DNA from 2 places in the Streptomyces sp. RKAG293 genome. Region 2 is predicted to be linked to the other one. Evidence: riboswitches for the same ligand, from Rfam matches in the RefSeq annotation. Region 2 holds a riboswitch; the other holds the start of a gene.
The links. A riboswitch is a leader RNA that binds a small molecule or an ion and turns the genes downstream of it on or off. The one in region 2 is predicted to bind glycine.
Positions count from the first base shown of each region.

Region 1: another riboswitch for glycine. It lies ahead of gcvP (aminomethyl-transferring glycine dehydrogenase); the one in region 2 lies ahead of gcvT (glycine cleavage system aminomethyltransferase GcvT).

Region 1 covers NZ_JAJOZB010000001.1:1,723,135-1,727,110, reverse strand. Annotated here, with positions in the region: gene LNW72_RS07535 (DNA polymerase IV) at 1-906, shown strand, start outside; gene LNW72_RS07530 (PRC-barrel domain-containing protein) at 943-1,371, opposite strand; glycine riboswitch at 1,446-1,543, shown strand; gene gcvP (aminomethyl-transferring glycine dehydrogenase) at 1,732-3,976, shown strand, end outside.
Region 2 covers NZ_JAJOZB010000001.1:6,238,425-6,242,400, reverse strand. Annotated here, with positions in the region: gene LNW72_RS27785 (enhanced serine sensitivity protein SseB) at 25-801, opposite strand; gene LNW72_RS27780 (ATP-binding protein) at 892-1,557, opposite strand; glycine riboswitch at 1,728-1,823, shown strand; gene gcvT (glycine cleavage system aminomethyltransferase GcvT) at 2,011-3,141, shown strand; gene gcvH (glycine cleavage system protein GcvH) at 3,195-3,572, shown strand; gene glyA (serine hydroxymethyltransferase) at 3,639-3,976, shown strand, end outside.

The DNA of each region.
Region 1 (3,976 bases), 4.5 Mb from region 2:
GAGCAGGGCAAGCCGAACGGCCTGGTGGTGGTCGAGCCCGGCACCGAGCGGGCGCTGCTGGACCCGATGCCGGTCCGGGTGCTGCCGGGCGTCGGGCCCGCCACCGGTGAGCATCTGCGCCGCGCCGGGATCGGCACGGTCGGCGAGGTGGCGCTGGCCGGGGAGTCCGAGCTGGTGCAGCTGCTCGGCAAGGCGCACGGCGCCTCGCTCTACGCCATGGCCCTGGGCCTGGACAGCCGGCCCGTGGTCGCGGACCGCGACGCGAAGTCCGTCTCGGTGGAGGACACCTTCGACGTGGACCTCACCGACCGGGTCCGGGTGCGCTCGGAGCTCGACCGGCTCGCGGACCGCTGTGTGCGGCGGCTGCGGGAGGCCGGGCGGTCGGGCCGGACGGTGGTGATCAAGGTGCGGAGCTACGACTTCAGCACCCTGACCCGCTCCGAGACCCTGCGGGCGCCCACGGACGACCCCGGAGTGGTGCGGGAGACCGCGCGGCGGCTGCTGGAGGCCGTCGACACGGCCAACGGCGTCCGGCTGCTGGGCGTGGGTGTCACCGGGCTCGCCGACTTCACGCAGGAGGACCTGTTCGCCCAGGCGGCCGAGCTGGAGGCCGAGCTCGCCGCGGAGGCCGCCGCGGTGCGGGCGGCGGAGCTGGCGGAGCGGGAGGCGGCGGATCCGGAGGGCCGGCCGGCGCCGGCGGCGGAGCCCGCGCGAGCCGTGCGGTGGATGCCGGGGCAGGACGTGCGGCACACGGAATTCGGCGCCGGGTGGGTGCAGGGGAGTGGCGTGGGACGGGTGACCGTGCGCTTCGAGGAGCCGACGGACTGCGTACCGGGCCGGGTGCGGACGTTCGCGGTGGAGGATCCGGAACTGGAAGCGGCCGAACCGCTGCCGCTGGTGCCCTGACCTGGGCATCTTGGGCACCCGATCACATCCGGCCGATCAGTCCTCGCCGGCCAGCCGGCCGAAGTCGTGATCGCCGGGGCCGGGGGCCTCCGTCCCCGCGGACGGGACGTCCATGCCGTAGTGGTGGTAGAGCTGGATCTCCTGCTCGGGGGAGAGATGGCGGCCGACGCCGAAGTCGGGGGCGTCCTTGATGAGGGCCTTGGGGAAGGGGACCCGCAGCTGCCCGTCCACCACCTCGCTCGGCTCCAGCGGTACGAACGCGTCACGGCTGAACAGCCCGGTGCGGACCGCGGCCCACTCCGGCTGACCGGTCGCGTCATCGAGATACACCTCGTCGACCGTGCCGATCTTCGCCCCGTCGCTGTCCAGGGCCCGGCGGCCGATCAGGCTGCGGGGGTCGATATCGGTCTGCACGGTCCCTCCAACAGATCGGTGCTGCTCTGCTAGACCAACCAAAGGCCACATTGGGGACGGTGTCGACTCGAGGGATCCACGAGGAATCCGCCCCCATCCCCGCTGGTAGGCTGAATGGCGGCTGCAGACCCCATGCGGGAGAGTCCTCCGAGATCGTGTCGGGGGCGCCGAAGGAGCAAATCCTCCCCGGAATCTCTCAGGCAACCGGTACCGCATGGATGAGGTCACTCTGGAAAGCAGGGCGGGCACCGGGCATGAGTCATGCGCGGGACCCGGCCTCACCGACGGTGAAAGTCGTGCTTTAGGCAGCACGGTGAAGCTCTCAGGTTGTGATGACAGAGGGGGAGGCCGTTCGGGTGCCCGCGCCGCGGCACCCCTCGCAGGTCGTGTCAGACCAGGAGGCCTCCGTAGATGACTGCCCACCGCATCCCACTCTCCGAGCTCGAGAGCGGCATCCCGTTCGAACAGCGCCACATCGGCCCCGACGGCGGTGCCCAGGCCAAGATGCTGGCTCACGTCGGTTACGGCTCCTTGGACGAGCTCACGGCCGCCGCCGTGCCCGACACCATCAAGAGCGTCGAGGCGCTGCGGCTCCCCGCGGGACGCACCGAGGCCGCGGTACTGGCCGAGCTGCGTGACCTCGCGGACCGCAACCAGGTGCTGGCGCCGATGATCGGCCTGGGCTACTACGGGACGTTCACCCCGCCCGTCATCCTGCGCAATGTGATGGAGAACCCCGCCTGGTACACGGCGTACACGCCGTACCAGCCGGAGATCTCGCAGGGCCGGCTCGAGGCGCTGCTGAACTTCCAGACGGTCGTCGCCGACCTCACCGGGCTGCCGACCTCCGGGGCCTCGCTCCTGGACGAGGGCACCGCCGCCGCCGAGGCCATGTCGCTGGCCCGCCGGGTCGGCAAGGTGAAGCAGGGCGTGTTCCTGGTCGACGCGGACTGCTTCCCGCAGACCATCGCGGTGATCGAGACCCGCGCCGAGCCGACCGGCGTCGAGGTCGTGGTCGCCGACCTGACCGACGGCATCCCGGACGAGGTCGCCGAGCGCGGCGTCTTCGGTGTGCTCCTGCAGTACCCCGGCGCCTCCGGCGCGGTACGCGACCTCAAGCCGGTCATCGAGCGGGCGCACGAGCTGGGCGCGATCGTGACGGTCTCCGCCGACCTGCTCGCCCTGACGCTGCTCACCTCGCCCGGTGAGCTCGGCGCGGACATCGCGGTGGGCACCACCCAGCGCTTCGGCGTCCCGATGGCCTTCGGCGGCCCGCACGCCGGCTACATGGCCGTGCGCGAGAAGTTCGCCCGCAGCCTGCCCGGCCGCCTCGTCGGCGTCTCCGTCGACGCGGACGGCAACAAGGCGTACCGGCTGGCCCTGCAGACCCGTGAGCAGCACATCCGCCGGGAGAAGGCCACCAGCAACATCTGCACCGCCCAGGTGCTGCTCGCCGTCATGGCGGGCATGTACGCGGTCTACCACGGCCCGGACGGGCTGGCCCAGATCGCCCGGCGCACCCACCGCTACGCCGCCATCCTGGCCGAGGGCCTGCGGGCCGGCGGCGTCGAGGTCGTGCACGGCGGGTACTTCGACACCGTGACCGTCCGGGTGCCCGGCCGCGCCGCCGAGGTGGCCGCCGCGGCCCGCGCCGCGGGCGTCAACCTGTGGGAGCGGGACGCGGACCTGCTCGGCATCTCCTGCGACGAGACCACCGGCCGTGAGCAGCTGGCCGCGGTGTGGGGTGCCTTCGGGGTGACCGGTGACATCGAGGCGCTCGACGCCGCCGTCCCGGACGCGCTGCCCGCCGGCCTGCTGCGCGACGACACGTACCTGGCGCACCCGGTCTTCCACCAGCACCGTTCCGAGACCGCGATGCTGCGCTACCTGCGCCGCCTCTCGGACCGTGACTATGCGCTCGACCGCGGCATGATCCCGCTGGGCTCGTGCACGATGAAGCTCAACGCCACCACCGAGATGGAACCGGTCACCTGGCCCGAGTTCGCCGGGCTGCACCCTTTCGCGCCGGCGGAGCAGGCCGAGGGCTACCTCACGCTGATCCACCAGCTGGAGGACCAGCTCGCCGAGGTCACCGGCTACGACAAGGTCAGCATCCAGCCCAACGCCGGATCACAGGGCGAGCTGGCCGGGCTGCTCGCGGTGCGCGCCTACCACCGCGCCAACGGTGACACGCAGCGCACGGTCTGCCTGATCCCGTCCTCCGCGCACGGCACCAACGCGGCGAGCGCCGTGATGGCCGGCATGAAGGTCGTCGTGGTCAAGACCCTCGACGACGGCGACGTGGACATCGACGACCTGCACGCCAAGATCGAGCTGCACCGCGCCGAGCTGGCCGTCCTGATGGTCACCTACCCGTCCACGCACGGCGTGTTCGAGGAGAACATCACCGACATCTGCGCGACGGTGCACGAGGCCGGCGGTCAGGTGTACGTGGACGGTGCCAACCTCAACGCGCTGGTCGGTCTGGCCAAGCCCGGCAAGTTCGGCGCGGACGTCTCGCACCTGAACCTGCACAAGACCTTCTGCATCCCGCACGGCGGCGGCGGTCCCGGCGTCGGGCCGGTCGCGGTCCGCGCGCACCTGGCCCCGTACCTGCCCAACCACCCGCTGCAGCCGACCGCCGGACCCGCCACGG
Region 2 (3,976 bases):
CGCCCCCGCAGACAGCGCACGGGCTCAGTCCCGTCCGAAGAAGGGCAGGACCCGCTCCAGCATCCAGTCGCCGACGGGGTCCTGGGCGATGTCCAGCAATACCAGCTGCACCGGCAGCGGCAGCGGTACGGCGCCGAGCGCACGGCCCAGCGCGTCCATCGCGGCCGCCCGGTCCTCCTCCTGCCAGCGGTCCAGCTCGACGCCGACGAACAGCTGCGGCGCCGCGCCCTCGACGCTGGCCAGCGCGCGCCGTGCGGAGAGCACCACCGGGGTGACCGCGAACTCGCCCGCGGCGGCGGCGAGGAAGTCGACCGGCTCGTCGTCCGGCTCGGGCTCCCACAGCCGGACGCGGCCGCCGGACGCCGCCCGCGGGTCGCGGTCGGACCGGCAGAGGTCCTGGACGGCGGGGGGCGGCAGCGGGATCCCGGCCGTCCCGCCCGGATTGACGGCGATGCCGACCTCCGGGGGCAGCCCGCGGGCGAACTCGCGGGCCGGTGCGACCGTGCAGGCCATCCCCTGGGCGGCCCGCAGGAACTGCTGCTCGGAACTGAACACCGGTATGTAGAGGGTGCCGTCGATCTCGAAGGACGGCAGGTCCAGGTCCCGGCTGCCGGGCCCGCCGCCGTTGGGCAGCGGCACCCACAGCTGGGAGCGGCCGAGCACTTCGAGGAGCCGGGCGTTCGCGCCCGGGGTGCCGACGCTCGCGGCGAGGACGGCTTCGAGTTCGTTGGCCGGCCATGCGCCGGCCGGGCCGTGGGCACCCCCAGCGGTGGCTGGGGGAGGCGGAAGCTGCGTGTTCACTGCGCTGTGCCTCGCGGGTTTAGAGCCTGCAATGTCTGCTGCGTGCGGCCGGCGACCGCCGTTCCCGACGCCTGCCGCCCTGCCGGAACCCTAGCGGTTACCGGGTTGGCAACTGCCCTGATCCGCTGTAACGGCCACCGGGGACGCCTCGGATCCGGCCCGGCCGCCGCCGAAGACTATCCGCCGCACATCGCCCGCCGCGGGCCGGTCCAGGAGCAGCGCGGAGACACAGCCGTCCGGCCGTCCGCCGGGCCCGGCCAGCGCCACCAGCCGCCGGGCGGCCCTGCGGTGCCGGGCCATGGCGTACCCGGACACCATCCGCCCGCGCGCGAGCTGGCCGGCGCGGGCCGCGTCCTCCGGAACGTCCAGCACCAGCAGGTGCAGCCCCCGGCCGCGGCGCCGGGCGTCCCTGGCGAGCCAGCGCCGTACCCAGGCCAGCGAGCCGCAGTCGTGCACGACGAGGCTGGCGCCGGTGCGCAGCGCCCGGCGCAGCCTCGCGTAGTGGTCGAGCCGCACCAGCGGGCGGTACGCCGCGTACGGCAGCAGGGCCGGCATCAGCGCCTCCCAGTGCACCCGTACGTCCTGCGAGTCGATCCGGCGGACCGCTCCGTCGGAGGTATCCCCCGCGCCGTCCCGCTCGTCGACCGCGCGCCGCATGAGCGTGCTCTTGCCGCTGCCCGGCAGTCCCGACACGACCAGCACGTCCCCCGCCGGGTAGCGCAGCGTCGTCCCGGCCCACCGCTCGTCCCCCTGCACAGCCCCCGCCTCCCCCAGGCCGGCCTGCCGGCCTCGGCCTCGACCGGACCCCGGTGGAACCCGGCCACTGTCAGTAAAGAGAGGGTAATGGCAAGCAAAGGGTTTCCCCAGAGGCCCGGTGGCTTCCGCCGCATGCAATGATGAGCGCCACAACTTGCATACTGGCCGTTCGAGGCCGCGCGGGAGAGTCCCTGCCATCATGAGCAGGGCGCCGAAGGAGCAAGTCCTCCCATGAATCTCTCAGGCACAGTCACCGCGCGGGCGAGGCACATCTGAAAAGCGGTCGGGCCCGTTCACGGTCCGGCCCACCCAAGGTGCAAGCCGGGGCCCCACCAGGCCGCGGTGAACCTCTCAGGTTCCGATGACAGATGGGGAGGCCCCTTCCTTCGGGGTTTCGTCATTCTTTGTCATTGCCATGAGAGTCTCGCCACGCCTGCACCGGGAGCCCGACTGATGAGCCAGCCGCCCACCGACGCCCCGCGCCGTACCGCGCTCGACGCCCTGCATCGTGCGCTCGGCGCGACGATGACCGACTTCGCCGGCTGGGACATGCCGCTGCGCTACGCCAGCGAGCGTGACGAGCACACCGCCGTCCGCACCCGCGCCGGGCTGTTCGACCTCTCGCACATGGGCGAGATCACCGTCACCGGCCCGCAGGCGGGCGAAGCGCTGGACCACGCGCTCGTCGGCCACATCTCGGCCCTCGCGGTCGGCCGGGCCCGCTACACGATGATCTGCGCCGCGGACGGCGGGATCGTGGACGACCTGATCGTCTACCGCCTCGGCGAGGACGAGTACATGGTCGTCGCGAACGCCGGCAACGCCCAGGTCGTCCTGGACGCCGTCACCGAGCGCGCCGCGGCGTTCGACGCCACGGTCCGCGACGACCGTGACGCGTACGCGCTGATCGCCGTCCAGGGCCCCGAGTCCCCCGGCATCATGAAGGGCCTCACCGACGCGGACCTGGACGGGCTCAAGTACTACGCGGGCCTGCCCGGCACCGTCGCGGGCGTCCCCGCGCTGATCGCCCGTACCGGCTACACCGGCGAGGACGGCTTCGAGCTGTTCGTGGCCCCCGAGCACGCCGAGGCGCTGTGGAAGGCGATCACCGAGGCGGGCGCCGGCGTCGGCCTCATCCCGTGCGGCCTGTCCTGCCGCGACACGCTGCGCCTGGAGGCCGGCATGCCGCTCTACGGGCATGAGCTGACCACCGCCACCACGCCGTTCGACGCCGGTCTCGGCCGCGTCGTGAAGTTCGACAAGCCGGGCGACTTCGTCGGGCGCACCGCGCTCACCGCCGCCGCCGAGCGGGCCGCCGAGCAGCCGCCGCGCAAGCTGGTCGGGCTGGTCGCCGAGGGCCGCCGGGTCCCGCGCGCCGGGTACCCGGTCACCGCCGCCGACGGCACCGTGATCGGCGAGGTCACCTCCGGTGCGCCCTCCCCGACCCTCGGACAGCCGATCGCCATCGCCTACGTCGACGCGGCCCACGCCGCGCCCGGCACCGAGGGCGTGGCCGTCGACATCCGTGGCGCTCAAGAGCCGCACAAGGTGGTTGCGCTGCCCTTCTACAAGCGCCAGCGCTGACCGACCCGCCCACCCCTGCGCGAGCACCCCTTCACATCCGGGAGAATTCCGTTATGAGCAACCCCCAGCAGCTGCGCTACAGCAAGGAGCACGAGTGGCTCTCCGCCTCTGAGGCCGGAGTGTCCGCCGTGGGCATCACCTCACACGCCGCCGACGCGCTCGGCGACGTCGTCTTCGTCCAGCTCCCGGAGGTCGGAGCCGTCGTCACCGCCGGCGAGACCTGCGGCGAACTGGAGTCGACCAAGTCGGTCAGCGACCTGTACTCCCCGGTCACCGGCGAGGTCACGGACGTCAACCAGGACGTCGTCGACGACCCCTCCCTCGTCAACTCGGCCCCCTTCGAGGGCGGCTGGCTGTTCAAGGTGAAGACGACGGAGGAGCCCTCGGACCTGCTCTCCGCCGAGGAGTACTCCGCCTTCACCGGCGGCTGATCCCTCCGGACCTCGATCCGGGCCTCAGGTCCGGAGCTCGAAACCGACCTCGACCAGGAAGATCCCATGTCGCTCCTGAACAGCTCCCTTCATGAGTTCGACCCGGACGTCGCCGCCGCCGTCGACGCCGAGCTGCACCGTCAGCAGTCCACCCTCGAAATGATCGCGTCGGAGAACTTCGCGCCTGTCGCCGTCCTGGAGGCCCAGGGCTCGGTCCTCACCAACAAGTACGCCGAGGGCTACCCCGGCCGCCGCTACTACGGCGGCTGCGAGCACGTCGACGTCATCGAGACGCTCGCCATCGAGCGGGTCAAGGCGCTGTTCGGCGCCGAGGCCGCTAACGTGCAGCCGCACTCCGGCGCGCAGGCCAACGCCGCCGCGATGTTCGCGCTGATCAAGCCGGG